3 regions of the Streptomyces sp. NPDC053048 genome follow, and region 2 is predicted to be linked to each of the others. Evidence: riboswitches for the same ligand, from Rfam matches in the RefSeq annotation. Region 2 holds a riboswitch; each other region holds the start of a gene.

Region 1 (5,474 bases), on a different contig from region 2:
ATCCCGCCGATGGCGAACCAGGGCCGGACGGGCTCCAGCGACGCGGCGTAGCGCACCAGGGACAGCCCCGGGGCGTGCCGGCCCGGCTTGGTGGGGGTCGGCCAGCAGGGGCCGGTGCAGAAGTAGTCCACGCCGGGCTCGGCGACGGCGGCGTCGACCTCCGCCTCCGCGTGCGTGGAGCGGCCGATCAGCACGTCCTCGCCGAGGATCGCGCGGGCGGCGGGCACCGGCAGGTCGCCCTGGCCCAGGTGCAGCACGTCGGAGCCGGCGGCGTGCGCGACGTCGGCGCGGTCGTTGACCGCCAGCAGCCGGCCGTGCCGGCGGGCGGCCTCGGCGAAGACGGCCAGGTGCTCCAGCTCCTCCCCCGCCTCCATGCCCTTGTCGCGCAGCTGGACGATGTCCACTCCGGACGAGAGCACCGCGTCCAGGAACTCCGGCAGGTCGCCCTGGCGCTTGCGGGCGTCGGTGCACAGGTACAGCCGGGCGTCGGCGAGCCGCTCGCGCGCGGTGACGGACATCGGGTGTTCTCCCCCGGGTCGGCGGTGCACGGGCCGGGGCGAAGCTGCCCCGGCCCGTGCACCGGACGGTGTTCTGCGTTGCTTCCCGGGGCATCAGCGCCCCGGCGGCCTCATCAGACGGCCAGCGCCTGGGCCCGGCGCTTCACCTCCGTGCCGCGATTCTCGCGCAGCGCCTGCGCGGGGGTACCGGGCAGGGTCGGGTCCGGGGTGAAGAGCCACTCCAGCATCTCCTCGTCGCTGAAGCCGTCGTCCCTCAGCAGCGTCAAGGTCCCGGCGAGGCCCTTGACGACCTTTCCCTCGCCGATGAAGTCGGCGGGCACCATGAGCACTCGGTTCTCGCCACGGCGCACGGCGATCAGCTGGCCCTCCTTGACCAGCTGCCGGACGCGCGTCACCTCGACATCGAGCTTTTCGGCGATGTCGGGCAGGTTGAGCCAGGCGGGGACGAGAGCATCGGTCTTTGCGTCAATCTCGGTCACGGGACAAGCCTGCCATCCGGGACTGACAGTCGGTAGCCGGGTTGACCCGAGCCGGTCCGGGAACCGCCCCCGAGGTCACCCCACCGGCCCTCAGAGGGCGGCGGCCTTCAGCGGGACGGAGGCGTCGGCGGCCTTCGAGCGGTCCAGCGCGGCGCCCTTCTCGATGAGCTTGCGGCCCTGCGCCAGATCCCGCGGCCGGCCGACGGCCAGCAGGGCCACCAGGACACCCGAGCGCAGCCAGCACACCGTCCACGCGGCCCCGGTGGGGTCACCGCGCCAGACCAGCTCGTCGGCGCCCGAGTGGTGCCCGGCGTACTGCACGAAGCGCCCGAACTGCTCGGACCAGAAGTAGGGCACCGGGTCGTAGACCGGCCCCTCGGCGGGCCCGTGGACGATGTTCGCGGCGACGGTCCGCGGGCCCTGCAGGGCGTTGTCCCAGTGGTGGACCAGCAGCCGCTCGCCGTAGCGGGCGGACGGGAAGGAGGCGCAGTCGCCGACGGCGTAGACGTCCGGCAGGGAGGTGCGCAGCCGGTCGTCGGTGACGACGGAACGATCCGCCGCGAGCTCGATGCCGGAGCCGGCCAGCCAGCCCGTGGCGGGCCGGGCGCCGATGCCGACGACCACCGCGTCCGCGGCCAGGCGGGTGCCGTCGTCGAGCACGACCGCGCCCTCCTCCACGGACGCCACCCGGGCGCCGGTCACCAGCCGGGCGCCGCTGTGGGCGTACCAGTCGACCATGTGGGCGGCGACCTCGGCCGGCATGGCGCCGGCCAGCGGCCGGTCCGCGGCCTCGACCACGGTCACCCGGCAGCCGGCCTCGCGCGCGGCGGTCGCGAACTCGGCGCCGATCCAGCCGGCCCCGACCGCGACGACGTCGTGCCGGCCGGCGAGGACCGGCCGCAGCCCCTCCACGTCGTCCAGGGTGCGCAGGACGTGGACGCCGCGCACGTGCTCGCTGCCGGGCAGCGCGATCGGGTCGGCGCCGGTGGCGACGACCAGCACGTCGTAGGGCACGGGCCCCCGCGTGGTCTCCAGCACGTGCTCGTCCGCCCGCAGGCCGGTGGCCTCCCGGCCGAGCTCGAGGTCGATGCCCAGCGAGCCGAAGTCCACCTCGAAGGCGGATCCCTCGGCCTTGCCGAGGAGGACGGACTTGGACAGCGGGGGACGGTCGTAGGGCGGATGGGGCTCGGCGCCCAGCAGGGAGATCGCGCCGTCCCAGCCCTGCTCGCGCAGGGCGACGGCGGTCTGCACCCCGGCCATGCCCGCGCCGACGATGACGACGCGCCGGTCACTGGAGGTGTTCGTCTGCTCGCTCACACGATCAACTGTAGGACGGCGGCGCACCCGGTCCGGAGCAACGGGTGACGAGACCTCTGACACAGCGTCACGATGTTTGAGGGCCGGAAGCCCGCCGACGGCGCGTGGCCCGCCCTTCCGGGCCCCGCGCGGCGCGTACTAGGGTGGCCGCTGCAAGCACTCGCGGGAGCCCGGACGCACCGGGCTGAGAGGGAGGCTGGACGGCCTCCGACCGTACGAACCTGATCCGGGTCATGCCGGCGAAGGGAGGGGCTGGAAGCCCATGCACGCGCGGCACACCCATGACGTCCTGGTCATCGGCGGCGGCGTCATCGGCCTGGTCACGGCCTGGCGCGCCGCCCAGCGCGGCCTGCGCACGGCCGTCGCCGACCCCGCGCCCGGCGGCGGCGCGGCGCAGGTGGCGGCCGGGATGCTGGCCGCCGTCACCGAACTGCACTACGGCGAGCAGACGCTGCTCGCCCTCAACCTCGCCTCCGCGCGCCGCTATCCGGCGTTCACGGCCGAGCTGGAGGAGGCCAGCGGCCAGGAGACCGGCTACCGCGCCTGCGGCACCCTGGCCGTCGCCTTCGACGCCGACGACCGGGCGCACCTGCGCGAGCTGCACGAGCTGCAGCTGCGCTGCGGCCTTCAGGCGCGCTGGCTGTCCGGGCGCGAGTGCCGCCGGCTGGAGCCGATGCTGGCGCCGGGCGTACGCGGCGGGCTCCACGCGCTCGGCGACCACCAGACCGATCCCCGGCGCCTGTGCCGCGCCCTGCTGACGGCCTGTGAGCGGGCCGGGGTGGTCTTCCACCGCCGGTCGGTGGTGCGCGCCCTGCTCTGCGGCGACCGCGCCACGGGCGCCGAACTGGACGACGGCACCCGCGTCGCCGCCGGGCAGACGGTGCTGGCGGCGGGCAGCCTCAGCGGCGGCCTCGCGGGCCTGCCCGAGGACGTCCTGCCGCCGGTCCGCCCGGTCAAGGGCCAGATCCTGCGGCTGCGCGTGCCGGAGGCCTACCGGCCCTTCCTCTCCCGGACCGTACGGGCCGTGGTGCGCGGCGGGCCGGTGTACCTGGTGCCGCGCGAGAACGGCGAGCTGGTCGTCGGCGCCACCAGCGAAGAGCTCGGCTGGGACACCACCGTCACCGCGGGCGGCGTCTACGAGCTGCTGCGCGACGCCCACGAGCTCGTCCCCGGCATCACCGAACTGCCGCTGGTGGAGACCCGCGCCGGGCTGCGGCCCGGCTCGCCCGACAACGCCCCGCTGCTGGGCCCCACCGCCCTGCCGGGGCTGCTGACGGCCACCGGCCACCACCGCAACGGCGTGCTGCTCACCCCCGTCACCGGGGACGTGATGGCCGAGGTGCTGACCACCGGGCAGCTGCCGGAAGAGGCCCGTCCGTTCTCTCCCCGACGCTTCACCCCCTCCCCCACGGCCCCAGCGGCGTGGGAGGTTTCCCCATCCCAGGAGCAGCCCGCATGACCGGCAGCGATGTCATCATCCACACCATCAGCGTCAACGGCGAGCATCGCGACGTCCCCGCCGGGACGACCCTCGACGGGCTCGTGGCGACGCTCACCACAGCGCGCGGCGGCGTCGCGGCGGCCGTGAACGAGGCCGTCGTGCCGCGCGGCCAGTGGCCGTTCGTCCCGCTCGGCCACGGCGACCGGGTCGAGGTCCTCACCGCGGTCCAGGGGGGCTGATCGTTCCGATGGCAGACGATCTGCTCACCATCGCCGACACCCCCTTCACCTCCCGGCTGATCATGGGCACGGGCGGGGCGCCCAGCCTCGAGGTGCTCGAGCGGGCCCTGATCGCCTCCGGCACCGAGCTGACCACGGTCGCCATGCGCCGCCTGGACGCCACCGTGCGGGGCTCGGTGCTGTCCGTCCTGGAGAGGCACGGCATCCGGGTGCTGCCGAACACGGCGGGCTGCTTCACCGCGGGCGAGGCGGTGCTCACCGCCCGGCTGGCCCGCGAGGCGCTGGGCACCGACTGGGTCAAGCTCGAGGTGATCGCCGACGAGCGCACCCTGCTGCCGGACCCGATCGAGCTGCTGGACGCCGCCGAGATCCTGGTCGACGACGGCTTCACGGTGCTGCCGTACACCAACGACGACCCGGTGCTGGCCCGCAAGCTCGAGGACGTCGGCTGTGCGGCGATCATGCCGCTGGGCGCGCCCATCGGCTCAGGGCTCGGCATCCGCAACCCGCACAACTTCCAGCTGATCACCGAGCGCGCGGGCGTCCCGGTGATCCTGGACGCGGGCGCGGGCACCGCCTCGGACGCGGCACTGGCCATGGAGCTGGGGTGCGCGGCGGTGATGCTCGCCTCGGCGGTGACGCGGGCGCAGGAGCCGGTGCTGATGGCGGAGGCCATGCGGCACGCGGTGGAGGCCGGACGGCTGGCCCACCGGGCCGGGCGGATCCCGCGCCGCCACTTCGCCGAGGCTTCCTCCCCCGCGGAGGGCATGGCGCACCTCGACCCGGAGCGCCCGGCCTTCTGAACAGGCTCCGGCCTTCTTCAGCGGGCACTGTCCTGTCACCGTTCGGCTATAGAAAGAGTGAGCGAGGCGCACGCCGTCCGGGCCGCCCGCCACGGCTCGTAGACTCGTGTGCCGTGGATACGACCCTGCCGGACCCCCTCGTCGATCACCTGCTCGACGGCCGCTACCGCGTCGAGGCGCGGGTGGCCGTGGGCGGCATGGCCACGGTCTACCGTGCCCTGGACACCCGCCTCGACCGGGTGCTCGCGCTCAAGGTGATGCACCCTTCGCTCGCCGCCGACCGGGCCTTCGTGGAGCGCTTCATCCGTGAGGCCAAGTCCGTGGCCCGGCTGGACCACGCCAATGTGGTGAGCGTCTTCGACCAGGGGACCGACGGCCACTACGTCTACCTCGCGATGGAGTACGTGGCGGGCTGCACCCTGCGCGACGTGCTGCGCGAGCGCGGGGCCCTGCGGCCGCGGGCCGCGCTCGACGTCGCCGAGCCGGTGCTGGCCGCGCTGGGTGCCGCGCACGTCGCGGGTCTGGTGCACCGCGACATGAAGCCGGAGAACGTGCTGATCGGCGACGACGGCAGGGTCAAGGTCGCCGACTTCGGGCTGGTGCGGGCCGTGGACACCCACACCACCAGCAGCACGGGTTCGGTGCTGGGCACGGTCGCCTACCTCGCCCCCGAGCAG
Region 2 (5,474 bases):
TTGCCGATCGCGTCCAGCGCCGCGACGGTGAACGTGCCGCCGCCCGCGCCCGGCGAGGCCAGGGCGCGGTAGTAGGCGAGCCCGAAGCCGTCCGGCCCGTCGAAGGACCGCAGGAGGAGCACCAGCAGCGGCAGCAGCACCAGCAGTGCGACGACGGCCAGCACGCAGGCCAGGAGCGTCCACTGGGCAGCGCCCCGCGGGCGGCGGACGGTGCCGCGGGCGTCGACCAGCCGCAGCGTCGCCTCGCGCCGCCGCACGGTCCAGGAGTGGACACCCAGCAGCGCGGCCACGGCCACGAACTGCACGAGGGTGAGCACGGCGGCGGTGGGCAGGTCGAGGAGCTGCGCGGTCTGCTGGTAGATCTCCACTTCCAGCGTGGCGTAGCGCGGCCCGCCGAGGATCTGGACGACGCCGAAGGAGGTGAAGGTGAAGAGGAAGACCATCAGGGCGGCGGCGGCCACCGCCGGGGCCAGCGCGGGCAGCGTCACCCGGCGCCAGGCGGCGAGGCGGCCGGCGCCCAGGACGCGCGCCGCCTCCTCCTGCCGCGGGTCCAGCTGGGCCCACAGGCCGCCGACGGTCCGTACGACGACGGCGTAGTTGAAGAAGACGTGGCCCAGCAGGATCGCCCAGACCGTGGTGTCCAGCCGCACGCCCCACAGCTCGTCCAGCATGCCGCCGCGCCCCAGCAGGGCCAGGAAGGCCGAGCCGGCGACGACGGTCGGCAGCACGAAGGGGACGGTGACCACGGCCCGCAGCAGCCGTTTGCCGGGGAAGTCGAAGCGCGCGAAGACGTACGCGCCGGGGAGCGCGAGGGCGAGGGTGAGCGCCGTGGAGGCGGCCGCCTGCCAGGTGGTGAACCACAGGACGTCGCCGATGCGCGGGTCGCCGACGACCTCGCCGATGCGGGCGAGGTGCCAGCCGCCGTCGTCCTTGAGGCCGCGGCCGACGATGGAGGCGACGGGGTAGGCGAAGAGGAGCCCGAAGAAGGCGAGCGGCAGCGCCATCAGGGCGAGCCGCGTCGCCGTCCGCCGGGGGCCGCCGCCTGTGCGGGCGGCGGCGTCGCGGGGTGCCGCCCCGGCCGGGGCCTCTTCGGGAGCTACTTCAGGACGAGCGAGGACCATTCCTTGACCCACTGGTCGCGGTTCTTGGCGATCTTCTCCGGGGCGAGGGTCCCGGGGCCGGCGACCTCGGCGCCGTACTTGGTGAAGACCTCGGGCAGAGCGGCGTCGTCACGGGCCGGCTTGACGAACATCTGCAGCGGCATGTCCTCCTGGAACTTCTTGCTCAGCAGGAAGTCGAGGAGGGCCTTGCCGCCCTCGGGGTTCTTCGCACCCTTCAGCAGCCCGGCGAACTCGATCTGCCGGAAGCAGGTGCCGGTGGCGACGCCCGTCGGGCCCTCCTTGGGCGCCGGCGTGACGCCGAGCACCTCGGCGGGCGGGCTGGAGGCATAGGAGACGACGAGGGGCTTGTCGCCCTTGGCCTTCTTTCCGGCGGCGGAGCCGGAGAAGCGGTCGTTGTAGGCCTGCTCCCAGCCGTCGACGACCTCGACGCCGTTGGCCTTGAGCTTCTTCCAGTAGTCCTGCCAGCCGTCGTCGCCGTACTTCGCGACGGTGGCGAGCTGGAAGGCGAGGCCGGGAGAGGAGGTCGCGGCGTTCTCGGTGACCAGGAGGTTCTTGTACTCCGGCTTGACCAGGTCGTCGAAGGACTTCGGCGGCTCGAGCCTGCGGTCGGCGAAGTAGGCCCGGTCGTAGTTGACGCAGATGTCGCCGGTGTCGACGGGTGTGACGCGGTGCTTGCCGTCGTCGAGGCGGAGCTTGTCCGGGACGCGGCCCAGGTCCTTGGCCTCGTACGGCTCGAACAGGTCGTTGTCGAGGGCCCGGGAGAGCAGGGTGTTGTCGACGCCGAAGAGGACGTCGCCCTGCGGGTGGCCCTTGGAGAGGATCGCCTGGTTGACGGTCCGGCCGGCGTCGCCGCTCTTGAGGACCTTGACCGTGTAGCCGGTCCGCGCGGTGAACTCCGCGAGGACGTCCTTGGACGCGGCGAAGGAGTCGTGCGCGACCAGGGTGACGGTCCGGCTCTTCGACTCCCCCGAGCCCTTGTCGTCCGAGCCCCCGCAGGCCGCGAGGACGGGCAGGCCCAGGGCGGCCGCGGCGGCCGCGCCGAGGGCACGCCGGAGGGTGGTGTTCATGGTGGTGCTGACTCCCTACGCCGGTACTAACCGGATCAGGTCCGAGGGTCTGCGGGCCGTGCCGCACTCTCAGCGCTCGCTGCGCTCCCCTGTCGGATTGTTCATTTGTGCGAATGCTCGCTTGTGCGAGTGATGCAGGTGGACAGTATCAGCGCTCGGTGGCGGCCAGCTGCCCGCACGCCCCGTCGATCTCCTGCCCGCGGGTGTCGCGCACGGTCACCGGCACCCCGTGCGCGGCGATCGCCTGGACGAACGCGCGCTCGTCCTCGGGGCGGGAGGCCGTCCACTTCGAGCCGGGCGTGGGGTTGAGCGGGATGAGGTTGACGTGCACCCGCTTGCCCTTGAGGAGCCGGCCCAGCAGGTCACCGCGCCAGGCCTGGTCGTTGATGTCCCGGATCAGGGCGTACTCGATGGAGATCCGGCGGCCGGACTTCTCCGCGTACTCCCACGCGGCGTCCAGCACCTCGCGGACCTTCCAGCGGGTGTTGACCGGCACCAGGGTGTCGCGCAGCTCGTCGTCGGGCGCGTGCAGCGAGACCGCGAGGCGGCACTTGAAGCCCTCGTCCGCGAAGCGGTGCATGGCCGGGACCAGGCCGACGGTGGAGACGGTGATGCCGCGCTGCGACAGGCCCAGGCCGTCGGGCTCGGGGTCGGTCAGCCGGCGGATGGCGCCGACGACGCGCTTGTAGTTGGCCAGCGGCTCGCCCATGCCCATGAAGACGATGTTGGACAGCCGGGCGGGGCCGCCGGGGACCTCGCCGTCGCGCAGGGCGCGCATGCCGTCGACGATCTGGTGCACGATCTCGGCCGTGGACAGATTGCGGTCCAGGCCCGCCTGGCCGGTGGCGCAGAACGGGCAGTTCATGCCGCAGCCCGCCTGGGAGCTGATGCACATGGTGACCCGGTCGGGGTAGCGCATCAGGACGGACTCGACGAGCTTGCCGTCGTGCAGGCGCCACAGGGTCTTGCGGGTCGTGTCGTCGTCGCACGAGATGTGCCGCACGACGCTCATCAGCTCCGGCAGCAGTTCGCCCGCGAGCTTCTCGCGGGCGGCGGCCGGGATGTCCGTCCAGGCCGCCGGGTCGTGCGCGTAGCGGGCGAAGTAGTGCTGGGACAGCTGCTTCGCGCGGAAGGGCTTCTCACCGATCGCGGCGACGGCCTCCCGGCGCTCGGCGGGGCTGAGGTCGGCGAGGTGGCGCGGGGGCAGCTTGGCCCCGCGGGGGGCGACGAACGTCAGTTCTCCGGGCGCGGGGGCCATGAGCGGAAACTCCTCATTGCGACGAGAGCGGATGGTCTCCGCATGTCGCGGAGCCGGCGGCAGGACGGTGCCGGAACCCGAAGATTTCCCTGGGACACCCCCGCGGTCGCGGGGCCGGAAAAGGGCCCGTCGCACGGCGACGAGCCCTTCCAGGGTACCTGGCCCGCTCCGGACCGGGCCGGGCCGAGGTGATCGAGCAGATGTCAGGCGGAGCCCACGAACGCCACCATCAGCAGCCACACCACCGGTGCCGTCGGCAGCAGGGAGTCCAGCCGGTCCATGATCCCTCCGTGGCCCGGCAGCAGGGAGCCCATGTCCTTGATGCCCAGATCCCGCTTGATCATGGATTCGCCCAGGTCGCCCAGCGTGGCGCTGATCGCGACCGCGAAGCCCAGCAGCAGGCCCTGCCACCACACTCCGTCGTCGATCAGGAACTGCATGCACAGCGCGCCCGCCACCATCGCGAACGCCACCGCGCCGAGCAGGCCCTCGCGGGTCTTGCCGGGGCTGATGCGCGGGGCCAGCTTGTGCCGGCCGAAGCGCCAGCCCACCGCGTACGCCCCGGTGTCGCTGACGACCGTCAGGATCAGGAACGTCAGCACCCGCCAGGCGCCGTCGCCGGCGGCCAGCATCAGTGCCACGAAGGTGGCGAGGAACGGCACGTAGAAGGCGGCGAAGATGCCCGCCGTGACGTCCTTGAGGTAGTCGTCCGGCGACTCCGTCATCCGCCACACGAGCACGGCGAGCGCGGTGAAGGCCATGGCCACCCACGCGCCCTCGGCGCCGTTGACGTAGCCCGCGACGGTCATCGCGGCACCGCCGATGGCGAGCGGCACCAGGGGAGCCTTGATGTCCTTGCGCTCGGCGAGCCGGGAGGTCAGCTCCCACAGCCCGACCACCACGGCGACGACGATCACGCCGAGGAAGACGGGCTTGTAGACGAACAGGGAGGCCAGGATCACCGCGCCGAGGCCGACCCCGACCCCTATCGCGGCCCGCAGATCGCGGCCCGCGCTCTTCTTCGCCTTGCCCCCGTGGGGCGCGGCGGGCTCCTGCGGGCGGATGTCGGGCTCCTGTTCATCGCGGAACAGGGGGCCGCCGATGTGCGCGGCCCCCTGCTCACGGTCGTCCTGGTCTCCGCCTGCTCCGGGCACGATGGGCATGGGCCGAGTCTGCGCCGCGATGCCCGCCTCGTGCACAGGACCCGCCGGAGGAGGCACCTCCCGGCGGTAGCCGGGGGAAGGTCCCCGGTCGGTGGACCCCCAGTGTCCGGCGCGCGGCGGGGCTCCCCAGGATGCGTCGTTCATCAGACCTCGAGGAGCTCGGATTCCTTGTGCTTGAGCAGCTCGTCCACCTGCGCGACGTACTTCGCGGTGGTGTCGTCGAGCTCCTTCTCGGCGCGGCGGACCTCGTCCTCGCCGGACTCCTTGTCCTTGACCAGCTTGTCCAGGGCGTCCTTGGCCTTGCGGCGGACGGAGCGGATCGAGACCTTGGCGTCCTCGGCCTTGGTCTTGGCGACCTTGACGAACTCACGGCGGCGCTGCTCGGTCAGCTCCGGGAACGTCACCCGGATGATGTTGCCGTCGTTGCTGGGGTTGACGCCCAGGTCGGAGTCGCGGATGGCCTGCTCGATGTTGCGCAGCGCGCTCTTGTCGAACGGGGTGACCACGGCCATGCGCGGCTCCGGCACCGAGAACGACGCCAGCTGGTTGATGGGCGTCAGCGCACCGTAGTAGTCCGCCACGATCTTGTTGAACATCGCCGGGTGCGCACGCCCGGTGCGGATCGCCGCGAAGTCCTCCTTGGCGACCACAACGGCCTTCTCCATCTTCTCCTCGGCCTCGAGGAGGATCTCTTCGATCACCACTTGCTCCTGGTGTTATCAGTAAGCAGAGCCTCGCCCCTGCGCGCGTCTTCTCCTGCACGGTGTCCGACCGGCAGGCAGTTGTCCATCCCCGTGCCGAGGTCTTCCCACGGCACGGAGTTGCCGTCCGTCACGTCGGGTGGGGGACGGACGGCGGTGCGGGT
Region 3 (5,474 bases), on a different contig from region 2:
GGACGCCGGCGACACCGATCCGCAGGGGCCGCACGCCCAGGACGAGGTGTACGTCGTGATGAGCGGCCGTGCGTCGATCACGGTCGGCACCGAGACCACGACGGTGGGACGCGGCAGCGTGGTCTACGTACCGGCCGGGGCGGTCCACCGCTTCCACCACATCAGCGAGGACCTGCGGGTCCTGGTGGTCTTCTCCCCACCCGAGAGCTGAGCCCGGCCGTCCGGGGGTGCCGCCTCGCCGCGTCCCCGGCATCCCGTAGGGGGAGGTTCAGGGGAGGACGGGGGCTGTGCGGGCCCCGTCGGGCCACCCGCCCGCCCTAGCATCGAATGCAGGCCGGAGCATTTCGCTCCGGGCGGCCGGGGATCTTCACGCGGCGGCGGTATTCGCTCGTGATCTCCTACCGGCCGCGATGTGACGAGTGCGCGGAAAATCCCGCGCGAAGCGGAGAGCAGGGGTCGGCATGGCTGAGAAGGGGATATTCGACGGGATGCCGTGGTGGGTGAAGTGGATCGCCGTGCCGGTGCTCGTTCTGTTGGTGTTCGGCAGCCTGATCATGAGTGTGCTCGGCTTTGTCATCAGCCTGCTCTTCAAGGCACTGCTGCTGGTCGCGCTCGTCGGTGGCCTGATCTTCGTCGTCAAGAAGTTCACGTCGTCCTCGTCGTCGAGGGGCGACTGGTAAGGGCCGGCCGGGCCCGGACGTGACGTACCGCCCGGAAACGTCCTCACCGGCAGGCAGCGTCGCCCACGCCGTCGGCCGGTGTCCGCTCGCACCAACTCAACGAAGCGGAAGGCGGGGAGTTATCTCTCCCGTCAACATCTCTCCGTCAACGTGAACGCCCGACCCGTGGACCCAAACGGTAATCCGTGTGCCCTCGGGCCACTTTGGCCAGTTCTCGGCCGTTCCGTGCCAGCAAATCCCCCGTTACGACTCCGCCCAGTAGTCGAGTCGCTACGCTCCAGAGTCGGAGAGCTCGTATGCTCACCCTCGGTCTCCATGAGTAACTGGAAAATCACTCCTTGTGATCCACTGGGCGTTCTTGTCAGACTATGGCGTCATTGGGGCCATCAGGCTTCAATCCCTGCCAAACCGACGAAGACGGGGCATTGGGCGATGCGCGACACAGTTCAGGCAGAAGTGGTCATGACGTTCCTCGTCTCCGAGGAGCTGTCCTTCCGGATCCCGGTGGAGCTGGGCTACGACAGCAGCGACCCGTACGCGGTGAAGTTCACCTTCCACCTCCCCGGCGATGCCCCGGTCACCTGGGCCTTCGCCCGGGAGCTGCTGCTCGACGGGCTGAGCCAGCCCTCCGGCGAGGGCGATGTGCACATCGCCCCCGCCTCCTCCCAGCACCTGTCGGACGTCTTCATCCGGCTGCAAGTGGGCGGGGAGGGCGCGCTGTTCCGGGCGGGCGCGGCGCCACTGGTGGCCTTCCTCGACCGCACCGACCGCGTGGCCCCGCTCGGGGAGGAGCGCACGGTCGCCGACTTCGACTACGAGCTCGCTGCGGCGCTCGACAGCATCCTCGCCGGCAACCCGGAGGGTCAGAACGCCGGTTAACGGGCCGCCCGGCCCGGAACCCCGCCGTCCTGCCCGATCCACTCGACCGGCACCCGCCCGGCGCGCGGTGCCGCACCCCGGGGCGCGGACGCCGGTGGCCGGAGGGATCTCCGGACCATCGCCGCCGCTGCCGCTCCCCACGCTGCCGTTCCCGGGCCGACCACCGGTGGCCCCCCACCGACCACCGGCAGCCTGCCGTCAGCTCACTTCGCGCGCCGACGCCTGCCGCCGCGCGACCGCCCCCGACCCTTGCCCGCAGTGTGCCGGTCGGCACTGACAACGAGCGCCGCCAGCACGGTCGTCACCGGTACCGAGGCCACCAGGCCGATGCTGCCCACCAACGTGCGGACGATCTCCTCGGCGACGATCTCGCTCGTCGCCACCGTGCCCACCCCGCTGTCCGCGATCGAGAACAACAGCAGCAGCGGCAGGGAGGCGCCCGCGTACGCCAGTACCAGCGTATTGACCACGGAGGCGATGTGGTCCCGCCCGATGCGCATGGCCGAGCCGTACAGTTTGCGCCAATTCGCGGTGGGATCCGCCTCCTTCAGTTCCCACACCGCCGAGGTCTGGGTGACCGTGACGTCGTCCAGCACGCCCAGGGAGCCGATGATGATCCCGGCCAGCAGCAGACCACGGATCTCGATCTGCGGATACAGGCCGTGCACCAGGCCGGTCTGGTCGTCGGTATTGCCCGTCAGATGGGCCCAGTCGATGAAGAACGACCCCAGCAGGCCGATGACCAGCAGGGACGTCAGGGTGCCGAGCACCGCCACGGACGTCCGGGCGTTGAGGCCATGACACATGTACAGCGCGATCAGCATGATCGCGCTGCCGCCGATCACCGCGACCAGCAGGGGCTCGGAGCCCTGCAGGATGGCCGGCAGGATGAACATCGTCAGGACGCCGAAGCTGATCACCAGCGCCACGAGCGCGAATATCCCGCGCAGCCGTCCCACGAGCACCACCGCGAGCGCGAAGATGCCGGCGAGCAGCGCCATGGGGAGTGTCCGGTTCACGTCGGTGACCGAATAGCGCAGGTTCTCCGGCGCCTTCGGCGCGTAGGCGAGCACGACCTCCTGGCCCACGTCGTAGCGGCGCGAGGCGTCCGGCTGCACGATCTCCGTGAACGTATGCCCCTTGTCCTTGCCCGAGGTCACTTCGAGGGTCGCCTTCTCGCACGTGCCCCTGGGGGGAGGAGGTGCCCCCTGTTGTTGCTGTTGCGACGGTGGCGGCGTCAGGCCGCCGCCCTTGGGGCAGTCCTGCTCCTCGAGCTTGACGACCCGTCCCGACTCGGTCTGCTGGTCGAGGCCCAGTCCGCTGTGCGGGTGCGGTGGGGCGCCACCCGGCCAGAGGACGATCAGGCCCGTCACGACCGCGGCAGCGAACGGGATGAGAACGGCCGCGATCACCTTGCGCAAATGCGACGAAACCGGGGTCGGTGGGCCATGGCTGTGCGAATGGCCGTGCGAGTGACCGTGGGGGGAGTGGTTGGTGCTTGTCACCCGGGCATCATCGCAAGCCCCACTGGTCCTTCCGCCGGGGAAGGCGCTAGCGTGGTGCCACCTTTGCAATCGCGGGAGCTCGGAGCACCGGGCTGAGAGGGCGCTGAACTCCGTACGGATCGACGTACGGACACCGCTGCGCCGACCGCCGAACCTGGTACCGGGTAATGCCGGCGTAGGGAGTTACTGGTCTCATGACCTCGCAGGATGCACGCATGTCTGCCGACGGATCCGCCGAGCGGATCGGCTGGCACAAGGACTATGTGACGGGTTCGCGGCCGGACCTGCGGGTTCCGGTGCGACGGGTGCACCTCACCAACGGACGGGACGTACGGCTGTACGACACCTCCGGCCCGTACACCGACGCGGCGATCGAGACGGACGTCCGGCGCGGCCTGGCGCCGCTCCGGGAGAACTGGATCATCGGCCGCGGCGACACGGAGGAGTACGCCGGGCGCCCCATGCGCCCGGAGGACGACGGCATCAAGCACACCTCGCCGCGCGGCGGGCTGAAGAACCTCGACGCGGTCTTCCCGGGCCGCCCGCGCCTGCCCCGCCGGGGCCGGGACGGCGCCGCGGTGACCCAGCTCGCGTACGCGCGCCGCGGTGAGATCACCGCGGAGATGGAGTACGTGGCCCTCCGGGAGAACGTCTCTCCCGAGACCGTCCGCGAGGAGATCGCGGCCGGCCGCGCCGTGCTGCCGGCGAACGTCAACCACCCGGAGATCGAGCCGATGATCATCGGCAAGAAGTTCCTGGTCAAGGTGAACGCCAACATCGGCAACTCCGCCGTCACCTCCTCCATCGAGGAGGAGGTGGAGAAGATGACCTGGGCGACCCGCTGGGGCGCCGACACGGTCATGGACCTCTCCACCGGCCGCAACATCCACACCACGCGCGAGTGGGTGCTGCGCAACTCCCCCGTGCCGATCGGCACCGTGCCCCTCTACCAGGCCCTCGAGAAGGTCGACGGCAAGGCCGAGGAGCTCACCTGGGAGATCTACAAGGACACGGTCGTCGAGCAGGCCGAGCAGGGCGTCGACTACATGACGGTGCACGCGGGCGTGCTCCTGCCGTACGTACCGCTGACCGCGCGCCGCAAGACCGGCATCGTCTCCCGCGGCGGGTCGATCATGGCCGCGTGGTGCCTGGCGCACCACAAGGAGAACTTCCTCTACACCAACTTCGAGGAGCTCTGCGAGATCCTCGCCGCCTACGACGTGACGTACTCGCTCGGCGACGGGCTGCGCCCCGGCTCGATCGCGGACGCCAACGACGAGGCGCAGTTCGCCGAGCTGCGCACGCTGGGCGAGCTCAACCGGATCGCCAAGCGGCACAACGTGCAGACGATGATCGAGGGCCCGGGGCACGTCCCGATGCACAAGATCAAGGAGAACGTGGACCTCCAGCAGGAGATCTGCGAGGAGGCGCCGTTCTACACGCTCGGACCCCTGACGACGGACGTCGCGCCGGCGTACGACCACATCACCTCCGGCATCGGCGCGGCGATGATCGCCTGGTGGGGCACGGCGATGCTCTGCTACGTCACGCCCAAGGAGCACCTGGGCCTGCCGGACCGCGACGACGTGAAGACCGGCGTCATCACCTACAAGATCGCGGCCCATGCGGCGGATCTCGCCAAGGGGCACCCGGGGGCGCAGGAGTGGGACGACGCGCTGTCCGACGCGCGGTTCGAGTTCCGCTGGGAGGACCAGTTCAACCTGGCGCTCGACCCGGACACCGCGCGCGCCTTCCACGACGAGACGCTGCCGGCGGAGCCGGCGAAGACGGCGCACTTCTGCTCGATGTGCGGCCCGAAGTTCTGTTCGATGAAGATCTCGCAGGACATCCGTCGTGAGCACGGCGGTGACCTGGCGGTGGACGCGGACGCGGCGGCCGGGATGGCCCAGAAGTCCAAGGAGTTCGCGGCCGCGGGCAACCGCGTCTACCTGCCGATCGCGGAGTAGCCGGCCGGGCCGGGGCCCGGACCCGGTTGGGCCAGGGCCCGGAGCCGTGGAGAGGGGGACGGCTCCGGGCCCCGCGACGTCCTGGCCCGGCGACGTCCGGGTGGTCTTGGCGCCCGTTCGCCCTGGTCGCTCGCCCTAGTCGCCCGCCCTGCGGTCCGGTCCGGCGGTGTCGGGGCCGGTGAGGTCCGGGCCGGGCCAGGCGCTGCGGCTGGGGGCGGACGGCTTGGTGTCGGGGCTGGAGAAGCCGGGGCGGGAGTACCCGAGGTGCGGTGTGCGGCTGGGGCCCGTGTGGTTCCTGGGGGAGCGGGGGCGGCGGGGCGCGGGGGGCGTCTTGGCCAGGACCTCGCGGAGGAAGGGCAGGATGCCGCGCGCCAGCAGCGCCCGTCGCCAGGCCTCGTGGGCCCGCTCGGCCTCCTCGGTGAGCTCGTCGCGCGGCGGGGCCT

The links. A riboswitch is a leader RNA that binds a small molecule or an ion and turns the genes downstream of it on or off. The one in region 2 is predicted to bind thiamine pyrophosphate.
Region 1: another riboswitch for thiamine pyrophosphate. It lies ahead of thiO (glycine oxidase ThiO); the one in region 2 lies ahead of ACIG36_RS30205 (thiamine ABC transporter substrate binding subunit).
Region 3: another riboswitch for thiamine pyrophosphate. It lies ahead of thiC (phosphomethylpyrimidine synthase ThiC); the one in region 2 lies ahead of ACIG36_RS30205 (thiamine ABC transporter substrate binding subunit).

The regions. Positions count from the first base shown of each region.
Region 1 is NZ_JBITZS010000001.1:794,090-799,563, reverse strand. Features, by position in the region: gene thiE (thiamine phosphate synthase) at 1-518, opposite strand, end outside; gene ACIG36_RS03910 (Rv2175c family DNA-binding protein) at 632-997, opposite strand; gene ACIG36_RS03905 (NAD(P)/FAD-dependent oxidoreductase) at 1,088-2,314, opposite strand; TPP riboswitch at 2,467-2,579, shown strand; gene thiO (glycine oxidase ThiO) at 2,577-3,773, shown strand; gene thiS (sulfur carrier protein ThiS) at 3,770-3,994, shown strand; gene ACIG36_RS03890 (thiazole synthase) at 4,003-4,797, shown strand; gene pknB (Stk1 family PASTA domain-containing Ser/Thr kinase) at 4,911-5,474, shown strand, end outside.
Region 2 is NZ_JBITZS010000013.1:82,086-87,559, forward strand. Features, by position in the region: gene ACIG36_RS30200 (ABC transporter permease) at 1-1,121, opposite strand, end outside; gene ACIG36_RS30205 (thiamine ABC transporter substrate binding subunit) at 1,097-2,188, opposite strand; TPP riboswitch at 2,184-2,289, opposite strand; gene rlmN (23S rRNA (adenine(2503)-C(2))-methyltransferase RlmN) at 2,337-3,446, opposite strand; gene ACIG36_RS30215 (phosphatidate cytidylyltransferase) at 3,650-4,753, opposite strand; gene frr (ribosome recycling factor) at 4,753-5,310, opposite strand.
Region 3 is NZ_JBITZS010000007.1:419,214-424,687, reverse strand. Features, by position in the region: gene ACIG36_RS21290 (cupin domain-containing protein) at 1-211, shown strand, start outside; gene ACIG36_RS21285 (DUF5326 family protein) at 462-680, shown strand; gene ACIG36_RS21280 (SsgA family sporulation/cell division regulator) at 1,113-1,559, shown strand; gene ACIG36_RS21275 (YibE/F family protein) at 1,763-3,064, opposite strand; TPP riboswitch at 3,126-3,263, shown strand; gene thiC (phosphomethylpyrimidine synthase ThiC) at 3,259-5,031, shown strand; gene ACIG36_RS21265 (hypothetical protein) at 5,167-5,474, opposite strand, start outside.